2 regions of the Colwellia sp. MB3u-55 genome follow, and region 1 is predicted to be linked to the other one. Evidence: riboswitches for the same ligand, from Rfam matches in the RefSeq annotation. Region 1 holds a riboswitch; the other holds the start of a gene.
What was found. Region 1 has a riboswitch for cobalamin ahead of H4J66_RS15405 (ABC transporter ATP-binding protein). Riboswitches for the same ligand answer to the same signal wherever they lie in the genome.
Positions count from the first base shown of each region.

Region 2: another riboswitch for cobalamin. It lies ahead of cobO (cob(I)yrinic acid a,c-diamide adenosyltransferase); the one in region 1 lies ahead of H4J66_RS15405 (ABC transporter ATP-binding protein).

Region 1 covers NZ_JACGUS010000119.1:146,166-159,426, reverse strand. Annotated here, with positions in the region: gene H4J66_RS15425 (hypothetical protein) at 1-16, shown strand, start outside; gene H4J66_RS20475 (hypothetical protein) at 168-293, opposite strand; gene H4J66_RS15420 (hypothetical protein) at 490-627, shown strand; gene H4J66_RS15415 (TonB-dependent receptor domain-containing protein) at 748-2,538, shown strand; gene H4J66_RS15410 (histidine phosphatase family protein) at 2,950-3,561, shown strand; cobalamin riboswitch at 3,634-3,783, shown strand; gene H4J66_RS15405 (ABC transporter ATP-binding protein) at 3,929-4,792, shown strand; gene H4J66_RS15400 (iron ABC transporter permease) at 4,785-5,804, shown strand; gene cobT (nicotinate-nucleotide--dimethylbenzimidazole phosphoribosyltransferase) at 5,816-6,898, shown strand; gene H4J66_RS15390 (adenosylcobinamide-GDP ribazoletransferase) at 6,899-7,735, shown strand; gene cobU (bifunctional adenosylcobinamide kinase/adenosylcobinamide-phosphate guanylyltransferase) at 7,732-8,334, shown strand; gene H4J66_RS15380 (cobyric acid synthase) at 8,334-9,830, shown strand; gene H4J66_RS15375 (cobalamin-binding protein) at 9,872-10,711, shown strand; gene H4J66_RS15370 (cadherin repeat domain-containing protein) at 11,244-12,728, opposite strand; gene H4J66_RS15365 (TonB-dependent receptor) at 12,729-13,261, opposite strand, start outside.
Region 2 covers NZ_JACGUS010000077.1:10,276-30,249, reverse strand. Annotated here, with positions in the region: gene lolE (lipoprotein-releasing ABC transporter permease subunit LolE) at 1-372, opposite strand, end outside; gene lolD (lipoprotein-releasing ABC transporter ATP-binding protein LolD) at 383-1,066, opposite strand; gene H4J66_RS04310 (lipoprotein-releasing ABC transporter permease subunit) at 1,059-2,297, opposite strand; gene H4J66_RS04305 (M13 family metallopeptidase) at 2,628-4,700, shown strand; cobalamin riboswitch at 4,853-4,997, shown strand; gene cobO (cob(I)yrinic acid a,c-diamide adenosyltransferase) at 5,120-5,725, shown strand; gene H4J66_RS04295 (penicillin acylase family protein) at 6,114-8,309, opposite strand; gene H4J66_RS04290 (methyl-accepting chemotaxis protein) at 9,038-10,204, opposite strand; gene can (carbonate dehydratase) at 10,885-11,484, shown strand; gene cobA (uroporphyrinogen-III C-methyltransferase) at 11,488-12,294, shown strand; gene H4J66_RS04275 (PH domain-containing protein) at 12,433-12,996, shown strand; gene H4J66_RS04270 (PH domain-containing protein) at 12,989-14,587, shown strand; gene H4J66_RS04265 (sulfotransferase) at 14,595-15,245, shown strand; gene H4J66_RS04260 (DUF2750 domain-containing protein) at 15,297-15,668, opposite strand; gene H4J66_RS04255 (HD-GYP domain-containing protein) at 15,808-17,007, shown strand; gene secF (protein translocase subunit SecF) at 17,329-18,276, opposite strand; gene secD (protein translocase subunit SecD) at 18,290-19,974, opposite strand, start outside.

The DNA of each region.
Region 1 (13,261 bases):
GGTGATTCTGGTTTAGGAAATGGTAATACGGCCTCTTTTGGTGGTTCGTCAATTGCTGAAAATGGTTATTTTATTAATGGTTTCGATGTTACTTATATTAGTAACTTTACCTCTTTTGCTGACCTTCTTTATGATGCTGTTTCACAGCAACAAGTTCGCACCGGTGGTTATGGCGCAGAATACGGTCGTTCATTAGGTGGCGTTGTTAGTTTAGTAACTAAACGTGGTTCAAATGAATGGAAATTTGGTGGCTCAATTGAATCTACGCCAGCAAGTTTTAGAGAAGATGGCAAAGATGTTACTTCTCGCGATCCTGATTTAGAATACTCTAACCGTTATTCTTCATTCCGCTCAGCTAATGAATTTGACTCTTTATCCTATAATGCCTATGCATCAGGCGCTATTGTTGAAGATAAACTATTCTTTTTTCGCTTATTTGAAGGCCAAGATGATGAAAGCAATACCTTTGGTAAACAAACAAGTGAGACAATGAAAGACGACTCACCAATGTACTTGTTAAAGCTTGATTGGAATATTTCAGACGACCATTTATTAGAGATGACTTACATCGATAATGAAGAAACACAAGAATTTACCTTATACAGTAACCCTGAAGATATGTATTAAACTGGAACTCATGGTGAAGCTGCTGACCCTTATGAAATCACCAAAGGTGGCGATTTTTTTATCGTTAACTATACCGGATTTTTAACTGATGATTTCTTAGTAAGTGTTCTTTGGGGCAAAATGACCAATGAACTAGAAACGCGTAACCCTTATATCGGCCCTGGCGATGAATGTGAGTTAGTATTCGATCGCCGTGAAACACCTTCAAGTTCACAAAGCATTGGTTGTTGGGGTATTGCTCAAGGCCAAAGTACTGTGCCTGAAGCTGGGATCGCTTCTGATACTGATGAACGCGACTCTTTACGTTTAGGCGCAGAATGGATTCTAGGTAAACATACACTTCGTGTCGGTTATGACCAAGAGAAATTTACCTCGACTAAACGAGGCACTACTTTTACAGGTGGCGAATACTGGCGCTGGCATGTAGCTCAAGATGTTGACGGAGCAGGCGGACAAAGTGTCAATGGCGCATTTGTAACAGCAGGTGAAGAATATATTCGCCATAGAGAAAGTAATACGGGTTCTGCTTCTTATGAAGTTGAAAACACAGCATTTTATATAGAAGACACTTGGCAAGTTACTGATGAGTGGATGGTATACTTAGGTTTGCGTTCAGAAGGCTTTGAAAACCCCAACGGTGATGGCGATTCATTTTTTAAATCTGACAGTGAATTGGCGCCGCGTTTGGGCTTCTCTTGGGATATGGATGGCGATGGTAACAAAAAACTTTTCGGTACGGCCGGACGTTACTTTATGCCAATCGCGGCTAATACAAATATTCGTGCTGCAGGCACTGAATGGAGCTATGAAGAGTACTTTTATGTAGACAGTGCTGATGAAAATCCAATCACTGCTGCTCTTGATAAAGTGGGCGACGCTATTGGTACAAGAAACTCTAACGGTGATGAGAAAGCGCCTGATTCAAGAACCGTAGCGGCAACAAACTTAAAACCTATGCATCAAGATGAATTTATTCTTGGCTATCAACAGCAGGTTGATGACTGGATTTTAGGTGCGAAGGCTATTTACCGTGAAGTTAAAGATGGCATGGATGATTACTGTTCTCATCAGCCATTTATCGATTATGCAACAGACAATGGTTATAATGATTTTGATTATAAATCAATGGCTGGCTGTATGATGATGAACCCAGGTAATGATTTTTCTATTGCGCTGGATCTTAACAATGACGGTAATTACGAGGTAGAAAGTGTTCCTAAAGAATACTTTGGCCTAGAAAAATACAAACGTACTTATAAAGCTTTAGAATTCACTTTCGAGAAGCCTTTTGCTGACGGTTGGTTCTTGCAGGGCTCTTATACTTTAGCTAAAAGTGAAGGTAACTCAGAAGGTTATGTTAACTCGACTCTAGAGCAAGATGATGCAGGTTTAACACAAGACATTGATAATGCATTATTTCAAGATGGTGCCTATGGTGCTTTACCCAATGATCGTCGTCACACTTTTAAAGCTTTTGGTGCATACCAAGTTAATGATGAGATTTCAGTATCTGTTAATTTCAGTTTACAATCTGGTCGTCCAAGAAACTGTGTTGGTTTTATTCCACTTGACGAACTTAGAGATGAGTTAGGTGTTGATGCTGGCGGTTTAGCTAATTACGGTGCTTCATCGTTTTACTGTGGTGGTGTATTAGGTAATCGTGGCGATCAAGGCCGTACTCCATGGGTTAAAAATGTTGACCTAGGTTTAACGTATAAGCCGGAATATGTTGATGGCTTAACCGTGAAAGTCAATGTTAGAAATGCCTTTAACTTTCAAGAAGTCACTGAATACAATGAAACAGGTGACGTAGGCTCGGCTTCATCGAGACTGCCTAACCCTAACTATACGACACCGGTAAACTACCAAGCTCCACGTAGAATTACACTGACTGCTCGTTATAGTTTCTAATTAAATAGTAAAGTTAAACATATTTAAATTAGCCAAGCCGTTCAGGTAAACTGAGCGGCTTTTTTATAGGTGAGTTTAGCCATTTTTTACTATTACATTAAAACATTAAGGGAGAAGCCCCGGACCGCCTTGGTTTTCAACAGTATCAAAAGAACAAAACGAATTAGCAGGTATTTCACCTTTAAATCTAGGGTCCCATTATGATGGAAATGAGGGATTAAAACGTGCGTTTTTTCGGTAAACGTGAGGCTAAATGGGGAGGTAGTTAAGTGCTCATTTTGCTAAAGTGAACAACATTGACGCGCATGCTGTCGCTTATAAGTGCACGGCTATTTGTCATAGTACTTACGCAATATTGAATTTAAGGTTACGCTATGCTTTTTTACACTATATATATTAAGAGGTAATGCTTTGCTACAGCGGACTTTATATTTATTACGCCATGGTGAAATTGCTACACCGGGTATTTTAGCCGGTAAAACAGATGTCGCACTTTCTGAAAATGGCTTGCAACAGCTGTGGGACGTTAGCCAAAAATTACCTGAGATATCCTTTTGTATCAGTTCGCCTCTGCAACGTTGTCAGGTGTTTGCCAAAGCATACTCATTAAAATACAGCATTAATCTTCAATTAAGCGATAACCTTAAAGAAATGAATTTTGGTGATTGGGATGGGCAAACCTATCAAGCCTTGTGGCAGATAAAAGCCAGTGCTGTGCAGCCTTCACTGGGTGATTTTTGGCAAAATCCTTGGCAGCATGCTGTGCCTAATGGTGAAGCTATGGCTGATTTTGCCAAGCGTGTCGATACTTGGTGGCAAGAATGGCTCGCAGACGCACCCGAGGGGAATACCTTAGTGGTTGCGCATGGCGGTGTTATCAAACACTTAATTGCGCGCGTACTTAATTTGCCTATGCCAGGCACGGTTCATATGAGTCATATTGATATTCCTTATGCGGGGCTAGTTAAAGTTAATATTTATACTGATGATAGTGGCGTTGATTGGCCAAAAATAGTGTGGTGATAAGTTACCTTGATAAGTCAATGAGTTCGGTGTTATTGGCAATTAAAACTTGCTATTTTTAGTGAGCAGACGATAATCTCCACACAAAATTATATAACTCATTTTTAATGTGGGAATGTGGTGAAAAACCGCAACTGTACCCGCAACTGTAAAAGCCTTTTAGTGGTAGTTAATAACCATAAAGCTTAAGTCAGGATACCCATTAATTTAGAGTCATTTGCCTATCAAAATGACAGGCATAACCAACAAAGTCGAGCGGGTTTACTCGAACATTGTATTATCGACTCTTGCATTTTTAATAAACTAAGAGATTGATTGTGCTCTGTTTGCCGCTCCTTAAGTGTCAACAGTATGTGAGTAGCAATTTTTGAATAGTCGCAAGGATCAATCCTCATCAATAAATACCGCTAATACCGCATTGCTTTCAGTGCAGCACCTTTCTTGGCATGCCGACAGCCAGCTTATTTTAGATGATATTTCTTTCACCATTGAAAAAGGCAGTTTTACTGGTATTTTAGGGCCTAATGGAGCAGGAAAGTCTAGCTTACTTCGCTGCTTATATCGTTATGTAAAACCCGATTCTGGTTTGGTAAAATTTAATCAAAAAGATATTTGGCAAAAGTACGACGCCTATCAATATGCGCAAGATATCGCTGTAGTTTTACAAGAAACACCCACCCATTTTAACTTAACTGTTCATGACGTTGTTGCGCTCGGTTTATTGCCACACAAAGGTCTATTTACCCGTGAACAAGCCAGCGACCGACTCAAGATAGACCGTGCTATTAAGCAGGTTGGCTTAGTGGATAAAAATTTACAAAATTTTGAACATTTATCTGGTGGAGAAAAACAACGCGCACTTATAGCTCGTGCTATCGTACAAACGCCCAGCTTACTTATTATGGACGAGCCAACCAGTCATCTTGATGTTCGCTACCAAATTCAGGTTATTGAATTAGCTAAATCGCTAGGCATCACGGTTATTGCGTCTTTTCATGACTTAAACCTTGCCAGTGCGATGTGCGATCAACTGCTGGTGTTAGATAAAGGCAAACTGGTTGAACAAGGGTCACCACAAGCTGTGATCACCTCTGAGATGTTATCAAATGTATTTGGTGTTTGCGCGCAAGTCTCTCTTCATCCACAACATAAGGTTCCTCATATTTCTTATTTTTATGGCTACGATACTCAAGACAAAACGGCAGAAAGTAGAGCGTTACCTCATGTTTAAGGTCAATCATTCGGGGATTATTTTTCTGACCTTAGCTTTTGGTGTTATCAGCTTTATTGCGTCGTTATCTTTAGGTGCGGCAGATATCAGTTTTAGCGATGTTACTACGAGTCTACTGGCTAGTTTATCCGCAGATAAAGACGCTAGTGAGGTGATTTTTTATGAGCGTATTATTTGGGAATTACGCATGCCACGCGCTATTTTAGCGTTTTTAGCAGGGTGTGGCTTAGCGGTTTCTGGCCTGATTTTACAAACGGTAACGCGAAACCCCTTAGCCGACCCTTATCTTTTTGGTATTTCTTCAGGGGCTTCTTTAGGAGTCGTTATATCTATTGTTTTACTGGGCAGCACTATTTCTGTTGTAACACCTGTCGCGGCTTTTGTGGGCAGTTTAGTGGCGATGCTAATGTTGCTAATGATCTCTGGTCGTCGGCAAAGTCAACAAGTTGAATCTATGCTATTGGCTGGCGTAGCGTTATCGTTTTTGTTTAGCTCGTTTACTAGCTTGTTACTTTATCATACCGATCCACAAGCGGTTACGGCGATATTATTTTGGACTATGGGCAGTTTTTCGCGTGCGCAATGGTCAATCTTATGGTTTCCCGCGGTCGTTATTATTAGCTGTGTCATTATGATGTTAGCGTATCGACGCCAGTTGAATGCAATGTTGTTAGGCGATGAAAGTGCGACAACCTTAGGTATTAATGTTAATCGCTTTCGCTTAGTGATGTTGGTACTGAGTTCACTGATCACCGCAACGTTAGTCTCTTTGTGCGGCGGTATAGGCTTTGTTGGCTTGATGATACCCCATATTGTACGATTTTTTGTTTCTCAAGGTACTGTTTTTGGCATTATGTTAACGGCTTTAGTTGGGGGTGTTTTTATGATTTGGGTGGATGTATTATCGAGAGTTGTATTAGAAAACCAAGAGCTACCCGTAGGTGTTATCACTTCTGCTTTGGGGAGCTTATTCTTTTTATCCTTGTTGTACTTTCGCAAAAATAAAGCTTAAAGGAGCTATTGATGAACTTTGCTATTAAAAAAGTAACTGATGTGTTTAATCAACAGATCCAGTCGACTATCGATGGAAAAACTAAACCACTCGGCGCATTAGGCCAACTAGAAGATACCGCTAAAATTATTGCCGCGGTGCAGTTATCAACAGTAAATACTGACCAACAATCATTGAGTATTAAACATCCTAGTTTATTTATATTTGCTGGTGATCACGGTGTTGCAGCGCAAGGTGTGTCTATTGCACCGAGTGAAGTGACCTCACAAATGGTTGCTAATTTTGCCAGCGGTGGCGCGGCGATCAATGTCTTTTGTAAGCAGCTTGGTTGGCAGCTAAGTGTGGTAGATACGGGTATTTTATCGCCAATTGATAATTGTTCAGGCGTTATCAATCAACGTTTAGGTAATATCACGGCACCGTTAAATATCGCATCAGCGATGAGTCTAGCGCAAGTTGAACTCGGTTTTGAAAAAGCAACTGCTTTGGTCAAATCAGTTCATGAAAAAGGCTGTAACTTAATTGCTTTTGGTGAAATGGGAATTGGTAACACCACTTCTGCCGCAGCTATTATGGCGGCTGTTATGGCTATTCCAGCCAGTGAATGTGTTGGTCGAGGTACTGGCGTTAGTGATGAAATAGTAAAAATAAAACAACAGGTCATTGAGCAAGCATTAGTGCTTCATCAAGGAAATCTAAACAGCCCTAAAGAAATTTTAGCGTCTTTAGGCGGTTTTGAAATCGTACAAATTACCGCCGCTATGTTAGCGGCGGCCGAACAAGAGATGCTTGTTGTTGTTGACGGTTTTATTTGTACTGCCGCCGCTATGCTCGCTATCAGCATTAATAAAAACGTTAAAAATTATATGATTTTTGCTCATTGCTCGGGTGAGCAAGGTCATCAAAAGATGCTTAGCCATTTGCAGGTTAAGCCGCTATTAAATTTAGGCTTACGCTTAGGGGAAGGCACAGGCGCTGCATTAGCACTGCCATTAATTCAGGCAGCTGCGGCTTTTTATAATGATATGGCAAGCTTTACTCAGGCGCAAGTGACTGATGTTACGGGTGCTAACACTAACAAAGCTGAAGATTAAATGACTAAGCAAACACGCTGGCAACAATGCCAACAACAATACTATTTGTTGTTACTTGCTTTAAGTTTTTTTACTCGTATACCGGTGCGTTTACCTGAGGTGGTAAAACCTGAAATGCTCCATCAAGCGAGCCGATATTTTGCCTTAATTGGTTTATTTATTGGTGTGATCACCGCCTCTACTTTAGTATTGTTGGCGAGCTTTTTACCCATTTCTTTAGCGGTACTCATTTCTATGGCGGTGAGCTTATTGCTTACCGGCGCTTTTCACGAAGATGGTTGGGCTGATGTTTGGGATGGCTTCGGTGGTGGTTGGACTGTTGAACAAAAGCTAAACATTATGAAAGATAGCCGTTTAGGGACTTATGGCGCAGCCAGCTTGTTTTTCATTTTAATGATCAAATATCAGAGTTTAGTGTTATTAAGTAGCCATAGCAGCAATCCTTTATTAGCACTTTCTGTGGCATTGATTATAGCGCATACCTTAAGCAGGGCCGTCAGTACCAGTTTAATCTTTAGCATGGCTTATGTCAGCGAAGATGCACAATCAAAAGTTAAACCTTTAGCGCAGCATTTATCTCTAAAAGGCTTGTTAATCTTATTAATCACCGCAGCGTTGGTGATATTTAGCTTATTACCAGCATTGCATTGTTTAGCACTAATAGGGGGCTTATGGGTAATGCGTCTTTTATTAATATTTTGGTTTAATCGTCAACTAGGCGGTTTTACTGGTGATTGTTTAGGAGCGGCGCAACAAATTTTAGAAGTGGCGGTTTATATTATTTTACTGGTCTTGGCATCTCCTGCGACAACATTTTTGACGGAGGCAGGCCTATGAAAATTAGTGATGCCAATACACTTCATTTAATTTTAGGCGGCGCACGCTCAGGAAAGTCGAGCCTCGCCGAAAGTATTGCCAAACAGGCTGAGTTAGCCGGGCTAACGATATGTTATCTCGCTACAGCACAAGCCCATGATGAAGAAATGAGCGCACGTATTTTACAGCACCAAGACGAGCGTCCTCAACATTGGCAACTGCTTGAGTCGCCTTTGTATTTAGCTGAGGCACTTCAACAAGCATTACAAAGCAGTGATTGTGTGCTGGTTGATTGCTTAACACTGTGGCTCAGTAATTGTTTGTGCCATCAAGATAGCGAGTTTTATCGCCAACAAAAGTCACTGTTTATCGAATTTATAACGCTTTTTATTAGTGATACCTGCACTTATCAATCAAAAAAACTTATTTTTGTTAGTAATGAGGTTGGGCATGGCATTGTGCCTATGGGCGAGCTGTCGCGACAATTTGTCGACCAAGCGGGTTGGCTGCATCAAGAACTGGCGACATTAGCTAAGCAAGTCGATTTTGTCATTGCTGGATTACCACTGACATTAAAAAGTGACGCGTTGATTAGTCAAATATCGGAACAACAAAACTAATGAAAACATTAATGGTGCAAGGCACCACCTCTGACGCTGGAAAGAGTACTTTGGTTGCTGGTTTATGCCGAGTATTTGTAAATTTAGGTTATAAAGTTGCACCGTTTAAGCCACAAAATATGGCTTTAAATAGTGCTGTTACTAGTGATGGTGGTGAAATTGGTCGGGCGCAAGCACTGCAAGCGGTTGCGGCAAAGATTGCCCCACGTGTTGATTTTAATCCGATATTACTTAAACCTAATAGCGATACTGGTGCACAAGTGATTGTTCATGGTCGAGCCATATCAAATATGGAGGCGACCAGCTACCACGACTATAAAAAAGTAGCGATGGACGCTGTCCTTGAATCACATCACCGTTTAGCGAAAGAGTTTCAGCTGCTAATGGTTGAAGGGGCTGGTAGCCCCGCAGAGATAAATTTACGCGCTAATGATATTGCTAATATGGGCTATGCCGAAGCCGTTGATTGTCCAGTGATCCTCGTTGCTGATATCGACCGGGGGGGTGTTTTTGCTCACTTAGTGGGAACACTCGAGCTATTATCACCTTCAGAGCAAAACCGCGTGGAAGGTTTTATTATTAATCGCTTTCGTGGAGACATTAACTTATTAACGTCTGGACTTGATTGGTTAGAAGAGAAAACGGGTAAGCCAGTATTGGGGGTATTACCTTATTTACACGACTTAACGCTTGACGCCGAAGATGCCGTTGCGATTGAAAATAAGGTTGAACAAGCCAAAATAAATATTGTTGTACCGTTATTACCGCACATAAGTAACCATACCGACTTTGATACGTTACGCTTGAACCCGGAAATAAATTTACGCTATGTTAAAATGGGCGAGCGGATAAACAATTGTGACTTAGTGATTTTACCCGGCAGTAAAAATGTTATTTTTGATCTGCAATTTCTTAAAGACCAAGATTGGCAAAGCGATATAGAACGTCATTTACGCTACGGCGGTAAAGTGTTTGGTATTTGTGGTGGCTATCAAATGCTTGGGCAAACTATCAACGATCCTGAAGGTGTTGAGTCAACGATTGAGACGATAACCGGCTTAGGTTTACTCGAACTTACCACTGAATTAACCGCAGAAAAAAAATTAGCTCAAGTCTCTGCCACTATGACCTTGGGCAGTAAAAGTTGTCAGGTCAAAGGTTATGAAATTCATTGTGGTGTTTCTACCATGACGGCTATTGATAATAAAACCCCTGTGCCTCTGTTGCTCAATAAAAGTGACAATCAGACCAGCGATGGTTGTGTTTCAAATGATAATCAAATAGCGGGCACTTATCTACATGGTATTTTTGATGAAGGGGCTGCGACACAATTATTAGTTGACTGGTTAGACAGTAACAATGATATCCAGCAGACGATTAATCTTGATGAACACCGAGAGCAACAGCTTGAACGTTTGGCTAATGTTTGCCAGCAATACTTAAGAATATCAGCGATTGAAGATATTATTAACAACAGCAAAACGACCACACCCTAGTGCTTGAAAAGCGCCTCTTAAAAAGTAAAAGGCTTAATACAATGACAAAAAAATTTATATCCTTCGCCGTAATAAGCTTATTACTGATAGTCATACCCAGTAAAAGTTTTGCTGAGCAATCGGCAAAGCGCATCGTTGCCTTAGCACCACATATTGTTGAAATGTTATTTGATATTGGTGCTGGCGATAAAATAGTCGGTGCGGTTGCCTATTCCGATTATCCTAAAGCGGCGCTAGATATTCCACGTGTTGGCAGCTATCACGGCATGCAAATAGAAAAATTACTGGCATTGAATCCTGATTTAGTTATTGTTTGGAAGTCAGGCAACTCGCAAAGTGACATTGATAAAATGAAACGTTTAGGACTAAAAATTGTTTTTAGTAATCCGCTAGATATTGCTGATGTTGCCACTGAATTACGTTATTTTGGCGGTTTAACTGGGCATCAACAGCAAGCAGAAAGTGTCGCGTTAGCTTATGAACAACGTTTAAAAAAATTACGGCTCGATAATAAAACTAAGCAAGCTATCCCCGTTTTTTATCAACTGTGGTCAGAGCCAATGATGACCATTAATGGCACAACCTGGATAAATCAATTAATTGAAGTGTGTCAGGGGGTGAATGTTTTTAAAGACAACCCGACGCCTTACCCAAAGATAAGCACGGAAAACGTTATTGTAGCCCAGCCGCACTTAATGATTTTACCGGATGAAAATTCAGATAAACCACAACCCATTATTGACTGGCAAAAATGGCCAGAAATACCCGCGGTGAAAAACAATAAGTTTATTCACGTTGATGCAGATTTATTGCATAGATTCAGTACCCGAATGTTAAGTGGTGTTGCAGATATGTGTGAAAAAATTGATCAGCAAAGATAGTGGTTCAATTTACTGAGCTGATTAATAATTTATCTATCAGCTCAGTAAATTAAAGGCTAAGCCAATGATAATTTTGCGCAGCCCCAGCAATGGTAATTACCACGGAAAGTCATGCTTATTACTGACCTTAATTTAAGTCCACTATGCTGTCATTACACGACCAGGTCTGATGAATTACACTTTTCATAATACATCGAGCTACTGAGTAATATCACCGCGGGTTATTCATCTTAAATGTCACAGTAATACAACAAAAAATACCTGCTGAGTTTAGCTACTGCATTAGTGCTGTAGACGTGATTTTTATGACTGTATTATAAGGTTCAACAGGTTATTGGCAGGCTAACAGCAAGAGACACTTGATATAACGTTAAATAAGGTCGTTCTCGTAGTAGTGGGTGAATGCAATTAAATCCGTTAATATTGCGCGTTAACCCACACTTAATATAGCACAGAGTAAAAATACAAAAAGGGCACATAAATATGTGCCCTAAATCAAATTACTTCTTAATGTCTTACCTTTAAGCGAATCTTATTCAATAAAGGCAATGGCAGATGGGTTTAATTCTGTTGCAAGTCTTGGAAATGCTTTAAGGTTAGTTTCAGTATTTATAACATCAACGCCTGGCTTCTCTGGATTGCTTACGCTAAGCCAAAGAAAGTTTGCAGTATCTAAAGCAATATAGCTAATTTGTTCAGTACCCGTAGCGGCTATCTTTTCATTAGCAATAACACCCGTTGTTGGGTTGAAGGTATATACTGTTGAAAGTTCATAATAACTTGGCGTAAAAAATGTTTCACTGGCAACAAAATAGCCTTTTGTTTCGGATACAACTACGCTTGAACCAATAAAAGCACCGGTATTATTTTCAATATCTGCAGCAGACAAAACACTACTCAAGTTATAATCACTTGTCGCTATCGCTTCGATGCGACTAGAGGTTAAATCAGCACTGCTATATGAGTTACGTGTTGTGACATAAACTGTATCTCCTTGACTCACTATACTATGATTCAGTGGGTTTAAGCCTTGAAGCGGAATACCTTTAAGATTATCATTTGCATCAGCATTTGTTTCAATCTCTTGGTCTGTCGCGGTATCAAAAACGGCTACATAAGCTTTGTTTGGTGAAAAAGAGTCAGATAAACGTTGCATAGCAATGAACAGCTTACCATCAGCAATTGTTGCTGAGGCAGGGTTTGGTGTGCCATTACTATTGTTATCAGCGATGTAGCTAGATAGATCTAATTGACCCAATTTGAAATCTTCAAATTGTGTTGCCTGAGGATTAACAATCCAAACTTTGTCTGAACCGTAACGTAAAAGATAAGCTTTGCTTTCATTGACTGACACTAAGTCATAGGGATTACGAGTATTTGAATCACCGGTATCTTGGGTTGTATATGACCAAACTTCTGTATCAAGGGCATCAGCATTATATTTTGAGATAGAATCAATGTTATAACGGCCAATGTGAAAAACGTCTTTATTATAGCTACGAACAGTATAGTCAGAGGCATCTTTAATATAATAGCCTTTAGTGACTTGCTCTGTAATTGGGTCTAAGGTCACAACTTCAGAGCCTGAAAAATCAGGTGCAACTGTTTGAACAACCGCGAATGATGGTGTGTCTTTCACATCACCGACACTCACTTGAATAGCCAATTCACCCGTTAAGTTCTTTTTACTGTCATCCGTTGCAACAATTGTGACGGCAAAAGGACCGACTTCACCGTTGTCAAAATCAGGAGCATCTATAAAGCTTAATTCACCACTTTGTGTGATGCTAAATAAAGCACCTGAATCATCTGTAAGTGAAAGTACTATAGCGTCTCCATCGGCATCAGTAGCACTATAGGTGCCAACAGACGTTGTGTTTTCTTCTATCGTTGGGCTACTTGCGCCAGTAACTATGGGTGCGACATTACTTTTTGAACTTCCGCCACAGCCAGCAAGAGCAACTGTGCCGAGTACTAAACTTAATGGTAATATGTGTTTTTTAAAGCGAGTTAACATTTAAAATCCTTTAATTGTGTATTTTATTTTTAAGCTGCGACCTTGCGATGTTCTATTCGCAAGATCTTGGTATTTATCGTTAAATAAATTATTGGCGGCAAAAGATATTCTATGTTTGCCTTTTTTCCAGTTGACTGAAAAATCTGATACGGTGCGATTGGCTGGATTACCATTACCTACATGACCGTTATTATTTTCAATTCTGTTAATGAGATTGAAGTACAAGTCTTTATCTTTACTTACTTTAAATGACATGTTCCATGCAGAATTCACCTTGTATTTCAACGCTATGCTGTACTGCTGATGATATATACCAGGTAGTTTCTTATTATTAAATGCGACAAATTTTGATGTGGTTTCACTGTCTATAATATTGGCTTGTAGCGCGAAGGATAATTGCGTTAACAATTGATAATTTGTTTGAATTTCAATGCCTAACAAGTCTGCATTGCTGACATTTCTATAGCTACCGACATTACTTGAGTTAAAAATGGCGACAATTGAATTTTCTAATTTTTGTTGGTAAATAGATG
Region 2 (19,974 bases), on a different contig from region 1:
CTGTTCTAACTTTACATCGACACCACGCACAGCAACGGCTTTGAGTTCACTACCATGTTGCATCATACCGGTAAGTTTTATCACAGGTGCAGCGGCTATCACTTGTGGATGTTGTTGTGCTTTCGCCACGTGTTTTTGCCAGTTATCTATCGGCGTATTAATAGCAATTAGCTCGCCGTGAGGGATAACCGACAGCAAATGTTGCGCTAATGCTCGCTCAAAACCGTTCATTGCTGAGAGCACAATAATCAATACCATTACACCAAGCGCAATACCGATAGTGGAAGATGCTGAAATAAACGAAGAGAAGCCATTACCGTTTCGGCTACGCACATAACGTAAGCCTAAAAATAAACTTAATGATTGGGTCATTTAAAAAGCCTTAACTTTCAAGGGGCGCTAACCGGCCGTGCGATAAACGTAGTTGGCGATCCATTCTGGCAGCAAGTATTAAGTCATGGGTAACAATAACAAAACTGGTGTTTACTGTTTTATTAAGGTCACGTAATAACTGATATATTTGCTCTGCAGTATCAAAGTCTAAATTCCCTGTTGGTTCATCAGCTAATATTAACGAAGGTTTAGTCACTAATGCCCGAGCAATAGCTACACGTTGACGTTCACCACCAGAAAGCGCTGAGGGCCGGTGCTCAAAGCGATGACTTAACCCAACCTGTGTGAGCATTTCTTGTGCAGCAGCTAAGGCCGCTTTAGGTGAATCCCCGCGAATCAGTAAAGGCATTGCCACGTTTTCTTGTGCTGAAAACTCCATCATTAAATGATGGAATTGATAAATAAAACCAATATGTTTATTGCGAAATTTAGCACGTTGCTTGTCAGATAACTGGTGGATATCAACACCGCTAATAAAGACCTGCCCTGAAGACGGAGAATCTAGTGCTCCAGCTATATGTAAAAAAGTACTTTTACCACAACCAGAGCTGCCCACTATAGCAACAAGTTCACCCGCATCTACTGACAAATCAAGCCCGTCTAAGACTTTGGTTTCAATGCTACCTTGATAATATGACTTTGATAATTGCTGACAAAGTAAACCTTTACTCATTTCGTAAAACCTCGGCAGGCTCTGTTAAAGAAGCCTGATAAGCGGGATATAATGTAGCAATAAAACTCATCGCTAACGCTGATAAAACAATACTAAACACATTATTCACTGATAGTTCGACGGGCAAAGACTGCCCTGCTCCCAATAAATTAACACCGAGAAGGGTAAATATAGTGTTTAAATTTAAGGTTAGTATGGCGCCAACCACAGTACCGATAGTGACGCCCCAAAAACCATTAACTAAACCTTGAGTAATAAATATTTTTACCACGCCAAGGCGATCTAGCCCAAGTGTTTGTAAAATACTAATTTCACCCTTTTTTTCGATAACAACCATCACTAAAGCGGAAACAATATTAAACGCGGCAACGGCAATAATTAAGCTCAACATCAACCACATCATATTTTTCTCCATGCGCACAGCAGAAAATAAAGCGCCTTGAGTATCGCGCCATGTCGTAAAATCATACTGTGGATATTGTTGTTTTAAACGTTTGACCACTTGCTCAGCAGCAAAAGCATCATCAAGATACAAACGAAGTTTTTCAACGCCATCACCTCTTTGTCGATGAAGTTTTGCGCCATCTTTACTGTGAATATAGACCAGTCCTTCATCAACTTGTGAGCCAACACTAAAAATACCAGCGATGGTAAAAGTGCGTTGCACCGGAATTCTCCCCATTGGGGTAAAAACGGTTTTATTAGGCAGTGTTAAACGTATTTTATCACCCAAATCGACATCAAGTTGTCTTGCTAACGACTGTCCGATAACAATGGCAAAGCTCTGTGTCGATAGATTATCTAAATGTCCTGATACCATAGAGTTGTTAACAATATTGTGCTGCTCGAATTCAGGCATGATTCCTTGAATGAGTACACCGCGTAATGCGCCAGAATTAGCTTGTATGAGTGCTTCACTTTCCAACAAAGGAGTAACTTCTTTAACTTTAGGCGTAAGTAATAATTGTTCACGTAGGATTTGCCATGTAGGTAAAGCATTGTTTTTGTTTTGCAGAGGTTGATTGGCGACGACAATATGGGGAACTAGACCCAATATTCTCCGTTTTTGTTCACCTTCTAAACCGTCCATAACGGAAACAACTGTGATCAATGATGCGACACCCAGGACGATACCGACAATGGAGAAAAAAGTGATAAAGGATACAAATCCAGAACTTTTACGGCTACGACTATAGCGTAGCCCAATGAAAAAACTGACGGGTTGAAACATTAATTAAACTTCATCTTATGTTATTCAGTAAGAGAACTATTACTCTATAAGTAGCCACAGCATAGCACAGTCAATGTTTTATTTGGCAGCAAAAAAGCCAATAATTAATATTGATAAAAATCAAAGTTAAAAATATTACGATTATTTTCAATTAGTTAAATAAAAAAATAAAAAAGTCATCAGGCTTAATGTACAAAATAAAATACGGCACTGCTGATACATTATGTAAAAATTCATGTCCAAATCTAGTAAAAAGCCCTGTAACCCTTTAGTATCAATGCGTTTACCATTTTATAACCATATTCTTTACTTAATAATAATGAGATTACCATGAAAAAAATAATAACAGGTGCAGTCTGTTCTTCGTTATTGTTGCTTGCCGCTTGCAACGACAATCCAGAAAGCACTGAGACAACTAAGCAAGAAATGCCTATCATGCAAAAAACTGCATTAGCTTCAGGTATCGACAAAGCAACAATGGACTTATCCGTTCGTCCGCAAGACAACTTTTATCGTTATGTAAACGGTGCTTGGTTGAACGCTAATGAAATCCCTGGAGACAAAACGTCAATTGGTGCCTTTTATGACTTACGTGACGAAGCTGATGACAATGTAAAAGTAATCATTGAAGAATTAGCAGCAACAGAAAATTTAAAAATGGGCAGCGACGAACAAAAAGTAGCTGACTTATTCCGTTCATATATGAACATGGATGCACGTAATACTGCAGGTACGGCTCCTATTCAACCATTATTTGATAGCATCAATGGTTTAAAAGACAAGAATGAACTTGCAACATTTTTTGGTGAAAATCAAAAAAATGGTGTCGGTAGTCCGTTAGCGTTTTATATTAGCGTTGACGGTAAAGACTCAACTCGCTATGCCACTCATATTTGGCAAACAGGTTTAGGCTTACCCGACAGAGATTACTACTTTGATGAAACCGAACGCTTTGCCGCATTGCGTAAAGGTTATGTTGCTCATATTGAAAATATGTTCAATTTAGCTGGTTTGAAGAACGGTAAAGCTGCTGCGCAAACGGTCATGGCAATTGAAACTAAATTAGCAGGTTTTCATTGGACAAAAATTGAAACTCGTGACAGCAGTAAAACTTACAATAAATTCGATGTCGCTGACTTAAATACAGTTACTGATGCATTTAACTGGAATGCTTACCTTGCTGCTCAAGGCGTATCAGCGCAAAAAGACATCATTATTAACCAACCTTCATTTGTTAAAGGTTTTGGCGAAATATTTGCAGCAACCCCATTAGCTGATTGGCAAACTTACTTAACTTTCCATACCTTAAGTAACTTTGCTGGTTCTTTAACCGCTGACTTAGATAATGAAAACTTTGACTTTTATTCTCAGCAGTTAAGAGGACAAAAAGAACAACGTCCAATGTGGAAGCGTGGTGTTGGCGTAGTTAACAGCAATTTAGGTGAGGTTATTGGTAAAGTTTATGTGAGCCGTCACTTTAAGCCTGAAGCTAAAACCCGTATGACACAACTTGTTGAAAACTTACGCGGAGCATATGGTGCAAGTATTGATGAACTAGAGTGGATGTCTGATTCAACTAAAAAAGCTGCCCATGTTAAACTAGCAAGCTTTGATCCTAAAATTGGTTACCCAAATAAGTGGGAAGACTACTCCGCACTTGTTATTAAAGGTGATGACTTAGTGGGCAATAAAATGCGTTCTGGTAGTGTTTCTCATCAAAAAGAAGTCGCTAAGTTAGGTGGTCCAATTGATAAGCAAGAATGGGGCATGACGCCGCAAACTGTTAATGCTTATTACAATCCAACTAAGAATGAAATTGTTTTCCCTGCAGCCATATTACAACCACCATTTTTCAACTTAGCTGCTGACGATGCGGTTAACTATGGCGGTATTGGCGCGGTTATCGGTCATGAAATGGGTCACGGATTTGACGACCAAGGGAGTAAGTATGATGGCGACGGTAACATGCGTAACTGGTGGACTGAAGCAGATTTAGCGGCCTTTAAAGTTCGCACCGATGACTTGGTAAAACAATACGATGGCTATTCAGTATTTGAAGACTTAAATGTAAACGGTTCTTTAACACTGGGCGAGAATATTGGTGATTTATCAGGGGTAACTATCGCGTATAAAGCTTATATTGCTTCATTAAATGGTAAAGAAGCACCAGTAATTGACGGACTAACTGGCGATCAACGTTTCTTCATGGGCTTTGCTCAAGTATGGCGTGGAAAAAAGGTTGAGAAATCATTACGTAATCAAGTAGCAACTGACCCTCATTCACCTGGTGAGTTCCGTGCATTAGGTTCTTTATCTAACATGCCTGAATTCTACAAAGCGTTTAACGTTAAAGAAGGTGATGCTATGTATATCGCCCCTGAGAAACGTGTAAAAATTTGGTAAGCCAATGGCTTAGTTAAATAACGTTCTTATTAGAAAAATACTAAAATGCCAACAACTATTGTTGGCATTTTTATTACTGAAAATTCCTTGCCTTAGATTCTATTTATCAAAAACATAAAATCAATGATGTTTAATACCGCTAGATATTGTAAATAATTATAAATCTCGTAAACTAACGCAACGTAAACGTGTTTAGGGAATAAGGTGAGAAACCTTGACTGTTCCCGCAACTGTAAATTGTAGTGACTTAAGAGTTGCCAATGAGTCAGCATACCTATCCACAATAAGATTACCACCATTAACATCAATAAAATCGTGCGGGAATACACGGTAAATTGCTATTTTTTAAGGGACCCCCTTAACGTTAGCCTTGCCTTTTCTCCTCTTTAAAAAAACTATAATTACCCATAGGAATACTCATGGTTGACGAAACACAAAAAAGTGAAAAACACCAAGCACGCATGCAAAAAGTAAAAGACAAAGTTGATGCAAGAGTTGATGCTGCCACTGATGAACGCGGTATATTAATTGTAATTACAGGTAACGGTAAGGGTAAGTCAACATCAGGATTTGGCACGCTAACTCGCGCAGTAGGACACGGTCTAAACGCAGCAGCCATTCAGTTTATAAAAGGCACTTGGGCTTGTGGCGAAAGAAATGTCCTAGAAAAGCTCGGCGTACCTTTTCACGTGATGGCAACAGGGTTTACTTGGAATACACAAGATAAATCAACCGATATTGCCGCTGCTCAACTTGTTTGGAAAGAAGCAAAGAAACTATTAGCTGACGAAACCGTTGATGTTGTGCTACTTGATGAACTGACTTATATGTTGTCGTTTAAATACCTTGATCTTGATGAAGTACTAGACGCCATCGCTAATCGCCCGCCTATGCAACATGTAATAGCCACAGGCCGTGGCGCACACCGTTCACTCTTAGAATTAGCTGATACAGTAAGTGAAGTGCAATCGATTAAACATGCTTTTGATAATAATATAAAAGCACAAAAAGGTATTGATTGGTAATAACTCAGCACCCAGATAGCAGTTCAGCCATGTTGATACCAACTCCGTCATGCTGATACCAACTCCGTCATGCTGAATTTATTTCAGTATCAGCATGACGATATCACGACCGATTGATCCCTTCAGATCACATTTACCACAAAGCCGGCCTATCTTAATTTATTTTAATAAGTAGTCCGCTTAGCCACCATTGCTGCCAGTCACAAGATTAAAAATGATGGTTGCATTTTCAGTGATAAATGACGTTTTACAGATTGTTTTTATCACCATCCGCAACCAATAAAAAATGTATATCACACTGTATTCTTACTCGACGTTTTTATTCATCAAATGTGGCGAGTCATTCAAAGTTTTGCCTCATGTTTTGAATTTAAGTGTTTCAATATAGTTATTTATTAACCTTTTTTCTAGTTCCAGGGCGATAATATTCCTCAGTATTCGCTTTAATGTCAGTGTCATAATAATAAACGTCACGTAAAACACCATCGGAATAATCAGCTACTTGATCAGCAAAATGTGGCGAATTTACATCACCACTCTGCCCACCTGCCGTTATGGCTTTTGCCGTTATTTTTTTACCAAAATTAACAACTGCGACAAATGAGTTACCGCGTGTACCATAGTTTTTCTTTGAGTCATTAAAGGTACGCTGACCATAAGCCGCTAAACTTCCCCAACGCGCAGAAGTAAATGCCACAGGAACACTAGGTTTGTTATCATCAAACGGCTGTACAATGTCTCCTGTTATTCGTTGAAAGCGATTAATTTCCCCCCACGCCATATCCCATTGACCAAAATCAGCGGTCAATTTAGCAAGACCTGCACGTAAAGCATCTAGCTTCTCAGTTGCTGAGGTTTTATTCTCCATATATTCATAAATATTTATTTTATTAGCACGAGCAGGTTCTGAAGACATTCGCATTAACTCACGTCCCCAATAAATTGCTACAGACGTTTCGACACTATCAACAGCATAGCGTAAGTCCCATGCTTTTAATTTCTTCATGGCAGCGGCTAAATCAACTTTATCCTCAGCTTTAGCATTGTCATAAGCTTTCAATAAGCTCGGAATTAATGGTTCGAAAGCGGTTAAATAACTATCGTAAGCAGCAGCTATTAGGCTATCAAGGGTAAAATCCTTACTGTTTTCTAAAACGCGAAGGGCATGTAGACCTCGAGGGTTCTCAGTATAAGTAGACATATATGATGGATAATCTGCTTTTTTAGGACTTTGTGCCCCACTCATAGAGAATGGCCAGTTATTCGTATTTTGTAGCCAACCAACACTAGGGTTAAACTGATTTATTGATTCATCAACGCTGTGAATTCCTTGCCACTCTGTCGCTGAGGTACTGCCATCTAAAGGCTTAGTCCAATCAAACGTAGGATCTCGTTTAGGGATGAAATTACCATGGAAAAAGCCAATATTACCATCAGCATCAGCATAAACCGTATTATTCGATGAGTTAGTATGGTATTCCATGTTTTTCTTATAGCTTGCTAAACCATCTGTTTTAGTACGCTCGTAAGATTGTATCAGCGCCTTCATTGGCTCTTCCATAATAGCCATAGCCACCCATTTATCACCTTCGGCCCGTACAATAGGACCATGATGGGAATGATAAGCAGTGACTTGCTTGGTTGCCATGCCCTCTTCTCCATTCGCTAGAAAGGTTTTGTAAGGTATACTGATAACAGATGTCGCCATTTTGAGCCACTTATCATCATAAAAATAATAAACCCCGTCGTCACGCTCTTCTACAGTTTCTAAATATTCATCAATAAAATCAGAGCCTGTCGAGGTATGCATCCAACCATTTCTTTCATTAAAGCCCTGATAAACAAAAAATTGCCCCCAAGTAACAGCACCATAGGCATTCAGACCCTCGTCACTTTTCATATGCAATTCTGCACGAAAGTAAAATGAAGTATGAGGGTTAATAAGTAACATTGCATTACCCGAGGCTGTATTTTTAGGACCAATAGCAAAACCATTGGAGCCTTGCGGTTCTTTGGTTAAGTCGAGCTTTTCATCAGGAATATTGATTATTTTATCACCATAGAAGTTTTCTAAGCGGTTAAGGCGCGCGCGTTCAATGTCACCACCAATACTGCCTTCAGAAAAAGTTAATGCCATCCAAGGTTCAAAACGTTTCAGTACTTTAGGTTTAACCTGTGGGTGGGTGTGCAAATAATAATTTAAACCATCAGCCCAAGCATTCATCAGTTTTTTTAACCATAACGGGCTTGTTTCATACATGGCTTTAATTTCATCAGGGCGAATAAATAATTTCATCCGTAAATCACGATAAATTTCCGACTCACCTTCTGCCTCAGCCAAACGTCCCATAGCGTTTAAAAAATTAATTTCTATACGATTAAAATCATCTTCCGCTTGCGCGTAGATCATTCCAAAGACAGCATCGGCATCTGTAGAGCCATAAATATGTGGTATTCCCCAGTTGTCTCGCGTGATAGTAACTTTATCAGCAGTTGCTTGCCAAAGTTCTACTTCTGTTGTTTCTTTTGGATTTTGAGAACAGGCTGAAATAAAAATAGTGACAGCGATTATAATTTTCTTCATGTGATACCTTAAAATAAAATGATTATTTCCAACGAAGATAAAAGTAAAATATATTGATCAAAACACCTAGGCAAACTGATTGCAAAAGGTCGAAAAGAGAATAGTTGAAATCAAAGTCAGCTTGCCACGCATATTGGTATACATCAACCTGAAAGATCTAAAATCAAAAATGATCCAACTAAATTTGATTCGATTGTTATCATGAAGTCTTAGCGTTAATTGGATCAGACTTACTACCGATGATTCAGGACTATAGGCTTTTAATCATCGGGGAAAATCACACACACCGTCTAGTTCATAGAGCTTGTAGAGGCTATAGACTTAAAGTGGAGTTAGAAATTAATGAATTGCTAACTATAATGCATATAAAGTGATCATTAATATTGCTTGCTGAAGATCAGAGATTTTGACTGAAATGCAATTTCTAAAAAACAAGTTAATCTGTTTATCGCCTTTTAAAAGGCAACTGTTGAAAATGATGCCAATATCAAACATTATGCGACGTCTGTGCAGCTTCACTCGCATCGACATACACGAAAGTAATAATGCCATGGATTGCTAGGAATGGTCTTGCTGTGTAAACATCGTCACGCCTTTATGTCGATATGCAAGGATGTACTTAAGATGTTTATGAAAAAATCATCACCGTTTATCCTGAACATAAAAAAGCCCATGTTTAAATGGGCTTATGATAAAACGTTACTCTCGGTGCTTTTACATGCTACTTTCTAAACACAAATCCTATTTAAGGTCGTAGCAACATCAACAGATACCTTTTGCTGTTGCTCTGCATGCTGGGCAACAGAACTTAAGCCATTAGTGATATCTCGACTCAAAGAGGCAACTTCAGCCATATTGGTATTAACCGCTGCAGTTGATTGCTGTTGCTGTTCAGTGCCACTAGCAATTTGAGAGGTTAAGGCATTCACCTCTTTAAAGACTCGACCTATTTGCTCTAACGCTTCAACCACTTCGGCTGAATGTGTCAGACTGTCTTGCGTCAATGCTTGACCACGCGAAATCGCCGTTACAGCATTCGTTGATTTCTCTTGCAAACCTTCAACCATTGAATGAATTTCAACCGTTGCTTCTTGTGTTCTATGCGCAAGTGCTCTTACTTCATCGGCAACAACCGCGAAACCACGTCCTTGCTCACCCGCTCGCGCTGCTTCTATCGCTGCATTTAATGCGAGTAAGTTTGTTTGGTCGGCAATGCCACGAATAACATCCAGAACAGAACCGATATTAGAACACTCTGTTTGCAGTAGCGCTAAGTCTGTCGCCATTTCGGTCACTTCTTTAGAAAAAGCTTCAATGGTTTGCTGACTGGTATTTGAAGAAGTTGTCCCGTGCGATAAAATGTCAATAACTTGATTAGTCGTCTCACTTACCTGTGAAGCACTCTCTGAAAGTATACTAGACGTTGACGCGACTTCATCAATAGAGTGAGCCATAAGTTCTATTTGACGGGCAGAATCATCAACGGCTCTCACTGAATCTGTCATTTGTGTGGCCAATAAAAATGACCCCTCTTTTAACGATTCAGACTCGGTTCGCAACTCAGCAAGCACATCGGATAAATCTCCAATAAAAGCACTAAGCTCATTGGTGACTTGAGCGAGCTCATCATTACCATCATCGACTAATGGGCCAGGAGGCGCCTGCTTAGTACTCACAACAAGCGTTAAGTAATGAAGTAAGTTTGTTAATCGAGACGACAGCTGACTTTGAGTAAATATATAACCTGATATTAATTGGGCAATCACTAATAGAGATAATATACCGATAACAAACGGCTTACTTAACTCATCTGTAAATAGCAAAATAAATAATACAGCTAATAATCCAAAAACAGCAGTCGGTATAAGTAATTTCACGCTTAAGCGAGTAAACATAGAGTATCCATGATGTTAGTTTAAAAAAATAGCTGAGATTAAAGCTACTTGTCTTTATTTCCTTATAAATTACCTATTATTTAGCAGTTTTGCTAATAATATTTACTAATTTATGCCATTCAACAAAAATCAGCTGTTATTTTAATGATACTGAGTAACAATTGATTGTGGAACATTCAATGTTATCTGCCAACACTTATAATATTATGCTAAGTGTTGGCGGATAAATAAAAAGAGAAAGATAATAAAGTAGATTCATGACAATAAAGAGTTTGGCTAAAATCAAAGCCAAAATTTATTTTTATTGGGACATAAACCATTTAATTTTTCCTTTAAAACGACATGATTAAAAGTCTTAGCTATTTGCTTTGCTTAAATTCACTTAAATCGCCCTTTTTTAGCTAATAGATAAGTTGATTTCTTCTTAGTCAGGACACCAAACTCAGCTACTTTGGTTATTTTTCTTTTTCGTCCAACGGCTTTCGTTTTTGTATTACTAAAATTTTCGCTCACATAAGGTTGAGATGACTCTGCCTAGTTAAGTTTTCATAATATCGCCAGTTATGGCTAAGTGCCCAACTAAATGGATATACATCATAAATAATTGATATCACATTTATCTTTCACTTCTTGGTGTATTCTCATAAAATCAATGAATAGATTATTTAACAAGGCATTCCGTGACTTCAATTCAACATTTGTTCGACAATAATCAGCAGTGGGCTGAAAAGATAAAAAAAGCAGACCCCGATTTTTTTAAACGCTTGTCAGAACAACAAAAACCCAAATATTTATGGATAGGTTGCTCTGACTCAAGAGTACCAGCCAATGAATTGCTCGGTATGTCACCAGGTGAAGTGTTTGTTCATCGTAATATTGCTAATCAAGTTATCCATACCGATTTAAATTGCCTTTCTGTTATTCAATTTGCTGTAGAAAACCTAAAAGTTAAACATATAATAGTATGTGGTCACTATGGCTGTGGCGGTATTACAGCATCCATTGATAATAAGCGTCATGGGCTAATCGATAATTGGTTAGGCCATATTAAAGATGTTTATCGTTTTCACAAAGAGCGCCTTGATGCCGTTGAAGACCAGCAAACAAAGGTCAACTTACTTTGTGAACTCAATGTAATTGAGCAGGTAGCCAATGTTTGTCATACCACTACATTAGTCAGTGCCTGGAATGCCAATCAAGATGTCACCGTACACGGCTTTGTCTATAATATACACGACGGTATTTTGAAGAACTTAAACGTTTCTTCTAATGGTAAATAACCAATGACCCTAATGATGCCTGACTCACCAAACAGTAAACAACCTTTTGCTCGTGGCGAAGTCGCTTTAGTTGGCGCGGGTCCTGGCGATCCTGATTTACTCACCTTACAAGCTTTTCGTTTCATTAAACAAGCCGAAGTCGCCATTTATGACCGATTAGTAAGTGCTGAAATATTAGCGTTATTACCCGAAAATTGTCAGCGAATTTATGTCGGTAAAAAACAAGCAGAACACAGAGTCCCCCAAGACAAAATTAATCAGTTATTAGTTGATTATGCTAAACAAAACAAAAAAGTTTTACGCTTAAAAGGCGGCGATCCTTTTGTTTTTGGTCGAGGAGGTGAAGAAGCACAATATACCTTAAAAAATGGTATCGCTTGTCATATTGTACCAGGAATGACCGCGGCCTCTGCTTGCACTAGCTATGTAGGTATCCCTTTAACGCATAGACAAGTCGCACAAAGTTGCACATTTATTACTGGTAACGTCCAAGACAATGGTGAATTATCACTGCCATGGCACACGCTTAACGATAATAAACAAACCGTTGTCTTTTATATGGGGATCAAAAGCTTACCCATCATCAGTGATCAACTAATTAAGGCGGGTCGTAAGGCTTCAACACCCGCAGCATTGATTTATAAAGGAACAAATCCAGAACAACAAGTTTACCGAGGTACGTTAGTGGGATTGAACCACTTAGTTGAATTACATGATATAAAACCACCAACATTAGTCATTATTGGTGATGTTATTAACACCTTTGATGAGAAGCGCTTGATGAATTTAGGTTATTTATCACCAGAATAATACTAAACACCTAAAAAATCGTTTAAGAAAATCAAGCTCTGCACTGCGCCAATATTAATCATATTGTTCGGTTTATATTAAGAATTATAATAACAATTACCCACTCTTTTGATAATAAAAATAATAGGAATAGCGATTATGCAGGGCACTGAGAATATCCCAGGAACGGTTAACTTTTCAAACACAGATTTAACAAGTAACGATTTACCAAGATTAGACTCACTAAAATTTGAAATGTTATCGCCGCTTTATGCAAAAAGTAACCGCTATATCACCTTATTCATCACCCTGTTTATTATAAGTATTTTATTCATCGTTCAACTACAACACTTTATTACCTTAACTACTGCAGTAAATAACTTTGTAAGTTATGTTATTTGGGTAATAGCACTGATTGGTTTTATGAGTACCCTTTACACTATAGTTGCCGATAAAAGAAAGTTTTACGCACTTCGCCAACAAGATCTTAGTTATCAAAGTGGCGTTATTTTCCTAAAAACTGTTAGTCAACCCATGCTACGTATTCAACATGTAGAGCTAAAGCGTGGTCCTATTGACCGAAAAATAGGTTTGGCTAAACTGCAAGTTTTCAGCGCTGGTGGTGCATTGCACACTTTTGAAATTCCAGGTTTACCGTTAGAGAAAGCAGAGAGTATTCGCCAATTTATTCTTGATCACAAAGATGTTAACCATCATGGATAAATCAACACCGACGCTAGAGAGCGATGGCGAAGTAACAATTCCCCCTCTTGGCTCGAAACAAAACACCAAAGACTGGCAGCGTATATCACCTATCGCTATTATTTATTTTTTAGCAAAATTTGTGATGGGATTTTTAAGTAATATCGTCGTTTTTTTACCCGCATTATATTTAGGTTACGATAATTTTATTGCACATCCCCATTTGTGGCTACCAATAGGTTTAGCCATACTCGCCATTATTATGATCTCGACCTTTTTAAGTTTCTACTTCTTTCAGTATCGATTATATCAGGATCATATTGAAATACGCTCTGGCGTAATTTCAAAGAAATACGTTAATTTACCCTTTGCTAAAATTCAAAACGTAAAACTAGAGCAGCCGTTGTATTATCGACTATTCGGTTTTACCTGTCTCCAGCTTGATACTGCAGGTTCCGCTATGCAAGAAGCTAAAGTCGTCGCTTTAAAAGTAGACTTTGCCGAGCAACTTAAAGTAGAAATTTTAGCTCAGCATAAAATAGCCCGTTCAACAGTCGCCGATGCAGATGCAGAAACAGTTAATGACTTAGCATCAAAGGATCAAAACAACGAAACTATTTTAAACACACGCAGTATTACAGACCTTATTATTCATGGCTTAACTAACAACAGAATCTGGATTTTCCTTGGTGGCTTAGCACCATTTTTTGATGATTTTGGTCGCTATATTGTTGAATTTTTTAATGGCTTAGGTATCGACCTCGAAAAATTCTTAACGTTTGCTGATAAACCCATGTGGCAAGTTGGTTTATACGCACTAACCTTAACTTTTATTATTTTATTACCTTTTACCTTATTTTCTATCGCCGGTTCTATTATTACTTTTTACCAGTTCACCTTAAGTAAAGTCGACGATCGTTATATTCGCCGTAGTGGTCTGTTAACCAAGTATGAAGTGATCATGCGATTATCTCGCCTGCAAATGGTAGTTCGTCAACAAGATTGGCTTGATGTGATACTCAAACGAATTAACCTTAAATTTGAGCAAAGCAATAGTGCTTTAAATCAATATCAAGCGAGTGCAGAAAATAATCGTATTATTGTTCCATCAATTAATCCTAGCGAATGTTTGGCGTTGGTTAACAACGTATACCCAACTAATAAAATGATGACGGTTGATTATCAAAGCATTAGTAAACGCTTTCTGTTGCGTAATCTTGGCTATATCCTCACCCCAATATTTATTTCACTGTTAGTCTTTTTCATCACTGTTGATAAAACTAATTTATTAATGGCTATAATTCCTGGTTATTTATTTGTTGGTTTGTTAATTTTTATGCGTTGGTTTCGTTGGGGCTATGCTAAAGATGAAGATTTTATTTATATCCGTAAAGGTTATTTTGGCGTCGACTATTACTGTTTTCCTATTTTTAAAACTCAACAAGTTCAGTTTAAACAAAGTTGGTTTCAAAAACGCCACCAACTCAGTTCAATAAGAATAGTATTAGCGGCAGGCGCGCAAGATATTCCTTTTATCAAACAAGAGTTTGCCTACCAATTACTTGATAATGCACTTTACCAAGTAGAAAGTAGCCGCAAATCTTGGATGTAACTAAGATATGAACAGCACTAAAATATTCATTATCGGCTTACCTCGCACCGGCACCACCAGTATTTGTGCCGCTATGCTTGAACTCGGCTATACCGTCGCACACACAGCTTATACGCAAAAAACTTTTGATCATGCACAAGTCATCGCTGATACGCCCATTTTTGCTGATTTTAAACGTCTAGATACATTTTACCCTGACAGTAAATTTATCTATTTGTCCCGTGAGTCACAAAAATGGTTACCTTCGATTAAGCAATTACTACAACGAATGTATATTAATGTTACCCGAGATGATGGTGGCTTTAATACAATTATTAAACGCTGTTACCAAAGTACATTTTCACCATTTACCTTAGATAATATTGAAGATGATAATTTTTTATCATTATGCTACCAGCGGCATAAGAGTGAGGTTGGACAGTATTTTCTTGCTCGCCCAAAAGACTTACTCACTATAGATGTTAGCGAGTCAGACAGTTATCAGAAATTACTCAATTTTTTATCTTTAGCGCAAGGAAATGAATCGGCAAGCTTTGAGCAGCTCAATACGGGTGGCAAAGTGACCGCCTGGAAGGATTTAATCAATAAAAATAAAATAGCGTCTACCAAGAATGGTCGAATAAGTTTACTAACTTATTTAGATGTATCAGGCGAATAATAGCAGCACGTTGAGCTCTATAATAAAGTCAACATACTGCTTTTCTAAATGTTACAAAGCTTCAATTTCAGCGAGTGCTTGACTAAATTCGGCTAAATCTAACTCAACATATGTATTATCATTGGTATCACTAGTTTCTTCTTGCCAATTAATGCCAACGATAACACCGTCTTCACTAAGGTCTTCTAACCAAAATTCCAACCAGTCACTTAAGGTTATTTTAGTCGGAACATATTCCTGCCATTCATCAACACAATGCTTCTGAGCGAGTTCTTGGCTTGACCATAATGGCATAACTTCAGTGTTTTCAAAATTAATAGAATCAAGTACTACCCAATCTTCTGCTGATTTTTCTTGCAGAGCCCAGAACGATTGATTGTTTTTAACGTCGACTAAAAAGGTGCTTAAGATTGTTGAATTCATGATTATTGGTATCAATTAATTAATGAGCAGTCTTCAATTATCTCACACCATCTCATTTGCTAATATAACAATTTATTGTAAAAGTATAAAAAATAAGCAAGTATGAACGGATATGGAACAATAATAATAAAAATACTATATGACTGAAGAAGTTAGATTGAAGACGTTAAGCATTGATGAACTAGAAATTGGTATGTTCGTTACCACCGTAATGCTTAAACACAGTAAAACAAAAGTAAAAAACCAAGGCAGAGTTAATTCTCAAAGCACAATAATGTCTTTAAAAAAACAAGGCGTTACTCAAGTTATTATCAAACTTGAGTCTGATAAGGAACAAAATAAAAATTTAACAGCTAAAGAAGAGAAATTATCAACTGCAGAGTCAGTGACTTTACCTTGCTCATTAAATGAAGAATTTTCACGTTCGTGTGAAATCTATGATGATAGTAATAAAAAAATTCAGGATTTGTTCGACCAAGCGAAAAGTCAAAAAAGTCTATCACCGCAGGCAATCAGTTTGCTCGCCTCAGAGATAGCCAGCTCGGTTATTCGTAATCAATATGCCATAACTATTTTAACGCGTATTCGCCATCACTCTACCTATCAATGGGAGCATGCCACTAACTGCGCCATCTTAATATGCGGCTTTGCACTTTTCCTTGGCTTAAATAAAGAAACCGCTGAAAAAATGACATTGGGCGCTTTATTACATGATATTGGTGTTGCAAAAATACCCAAAGGCATCATTGAAAAACCAGATAAACTGACAGTTAATGAAATGGATATTGTTAAAAAACACCTTGCATGGGGACATCAGCTTTGTAAAAAAGATGGTTTTAATGATCCTATCATTATGGATATGTTGATTAATCACCATGAACGATTAGATGGTTCTGGCTACCCGAGGGGCTTAAAAAAAGAAAAACTTTCTAAACTTGCTCGTATTACAGCAATTATTGATGTTTATGACGCCGTAACAGGTGATAAAGCTTATAAAAAAAGTCAACAACCCATTAACGCGTTACGTTATTTATTAGCCGAAAAAGGCAAGTTTGATCAGCTACTTGTTCAACAGTTTATCAAGTATTTAGGTGTCCATCCGGTGGGCTCACTGGTTAAACTGTCTAATGATAAAATAGCCATTGTGGTTGAAGGTAACAGAGCTGAGCCGCTAAAACCTAAAGTAAAAACTTTTTATAGCTTAAAACTTCAAAATTATATTAATTCAAAAGATTGCGATCTTTCACTTGTCGCTATTACCATCGTTGGCTCGGCACGAGCTGAAGACCATAATATTAACATTGCTAAAGTGATACACGACATTGCCAATAAAGCCTAACGTACCTTAAATGTCCTTTTTTAGGCAAAAAAAAGCCGCGTAAGTTACGCGGCATAAAAACATTTGTAATGGAATAACAAAAGTTTGGTAAGAGCATCGCCCTTAAGAACTAGAGTAATTATACTAATAAATGATTTAATGTAAACACAGTACACTAATAAAATTCAGCATTAGCGCAACTTTATTACAAATATCATCTTAATAGTCATTAATAAGTCCTTTTTAAACGGGGGTATCAGATAATCTTTTTGATAAGACAATAAAAAGCCGAATAAGGATACTCGGCTTTTAGTTAACAACTTTTATTGTCAGCTTGATGCGTTAAGGCGTCATCTCTTCTTGATCTGCGCCTTCTTTATCAATTACTTCTGGTATTAAGTCTTCTTTAGAAATACCAAAAGCGAGTGCAACAGAGCTTGCTACATAAATAGATGAATAAGTACCAACAAAGACTCCAAACAATAACGCGGTTGCAAAACCATGAATAAGCTCACCACCTCTAAAAAACAGTGCAGCTAATACTAATAACGTGGTTATTGACGTTATAAAAGTACGACTTAAGGTTTGTGTTAACGAAATATTGATAATATCTGCTGGCCCGCCTTCACGTAATTTACGAAAGTTTTCACGAATACGGTCAGACACAACAATCGTATCATTGAGTGAGTAACCTATAACCGCCAATATCGCTGCAAGTACCGTCAAGTCAAACTCAAGTTTTAATACCGAGAACAAACCCAGTGTTAACAATACATCATGAAATAAAGCAAACACCGAACCTAAAGCGAAACGCCATTCAAAGCGGAATGCTACGTAAACGAGAATACAAATTAGCGCAGTTAACATAGCTAAGCCGCCCTGCTCTGCTAATTCATCGCCGACGCTGCCACCCACAAATTCAATACGGCGCATTTCCATGGTTTGACCTGTACCTTCTTGTAAGGCACTAAGTACTTCATTACCGAGCATTTCAACGTTTAAACCTTCGCGTTCGGCTAAACGAATAACCACATCACGGCTAGTACCATATAACTGCACTACCGCATCTGGATAGCCATTACTGTCCATTACCGCACGAATTTTGTTTAAATCAGCCGCTTTTTCAAAACCCACTTCAATTAATGTTCCACCCGTAAAATCTAGGCCAAAGTTTAATTTATTGGTCATTAAAGAAAATACAGAAGCAAGCATCAATATAACACTAAACATCAATGCTCCCTTGCGGTAACTCATAAAGGCGACAGTTTCTTTTAATTGTAAAATTTGCATAAATATCTTCGCCCTATATTGAAAGTTTGTCGAGACGTTTTCCGCCCCAAACAGCATTAACTACGGTTCGTGTACCCACAACCGCTGTAAACATTGAGGTAAGAATACCGATAGATAAGGTAATCGCAAAACCCTTAATCGGACCTGTACCAATAGCATACAAAATAAGTGCCGCAATAAGCGTGGTAATATTGGCATCAATAATGGTTGAAAATGCTGCCTCATATCCTTGATGAATAGATTGTTGAATCGACTTACCTTCACGTATTTCTTCTCGTATACGTTCGAATATAAGTACGTTTGCATCTACTGCCATACCAACTGTTAGAACAATACCAGCCATACCGGGTAACGTTAACGTTGCCCCAGGAATTAACGACATAATCCCAACAATTAAGATTAAGTTAGCACCAAGCGCTAGATTTGCTACCACACCAAAAGCACGGTAATAAATAATCATAAAAATAAACACTAAGCCAAAGCCCATTAAAATAGCTTCAAAACCAAGCCTAACATTTTCAGCACCTAATGTAGGGCCAACCGTTCGCTCTTCAACAATTTGAATCGGTGCTACAAGCGCTCCGGCACGTAATAATAAGGCTAAATTATGTGCTTCACTTTGGCTACCCGCACCTGTAATGCGGAAGGTTTTACCTAAACGTGCTTGAATAGTCGCTACTGAGATAACTTCTTCTATTTTTTCAAAAATAGTATTCCCTTCAGCATCTTTACGGTCAGTGGGTTTATATTCAATAAATACGGTCGCCATTGGCTTACCAATATTGCTTTTAGTCCCATTGGACATTTTTCCACCGCCGGCAGAATCAAGCGAAATATTGACTTGTGGGCGGCTATATTCGTCAAAGCTTGAGCCTGCATCAACAATATGATCACCAGTTAGCATGACACGTTTTTTCAATAAAACAGGTTTGCCGTCACGTTCATATAATAACTTAGAGCTCGCTGGCACTCTGCCATTGAGTGCCGCACTTAAATCGCCATCAGTATCAACGAGTCTAAATTCGATAGTTGCCGTCGCATTTAAAATTTCTTTTGCTTTAGCTGTATCTTGCACACCGGGTAATTCAATGATGATGTGTTTTTTACCTTGGCGTTGCACAAGCGGCTCAGAGACACCCAATTCATTAACACGATTACGAATAATGGTAATGTTTTGTTGCAAGGCATATTCGCGAACTTCTTTAATTTTTTCATCGGTCATTTTTGCAGACAAGGTTAAATTATCTGCATTTTCTGACATTAAAAAGTCACGGTAGCGTTTCTTCAAAAAGTCATGGGCTGTAGTTAAGTCTTCTGCATTACGAAACTGAACATTAATGGAATCATTCGATTTTTTGACACTACGGTAACGAATTTTTTCGCCACGTAAATCGGTACGAAAATCATCAACTAGGGCGTCTTGCGCTTTAACTATCGCTTCACTCATGTTCACTTCCATTAAAAAGCTAACACCACCACTTAAATCTAAACCTAACTTCATCGGTGTACCACCAACACTTGCTAACCATGCAGGTGTTGCCGGCGTAAGATTTAACGCCACCGAAAATTTATCGCCTAAACTTTCCTCAAGCAAATCACGGGCACGAAGTTGTTGCTCGGTATCACTAAAACGGACAAGTAATTGGCCATTTTCAAGCACAATACTTGAGAATGAAATATTATCTGCAGTCAAATCGC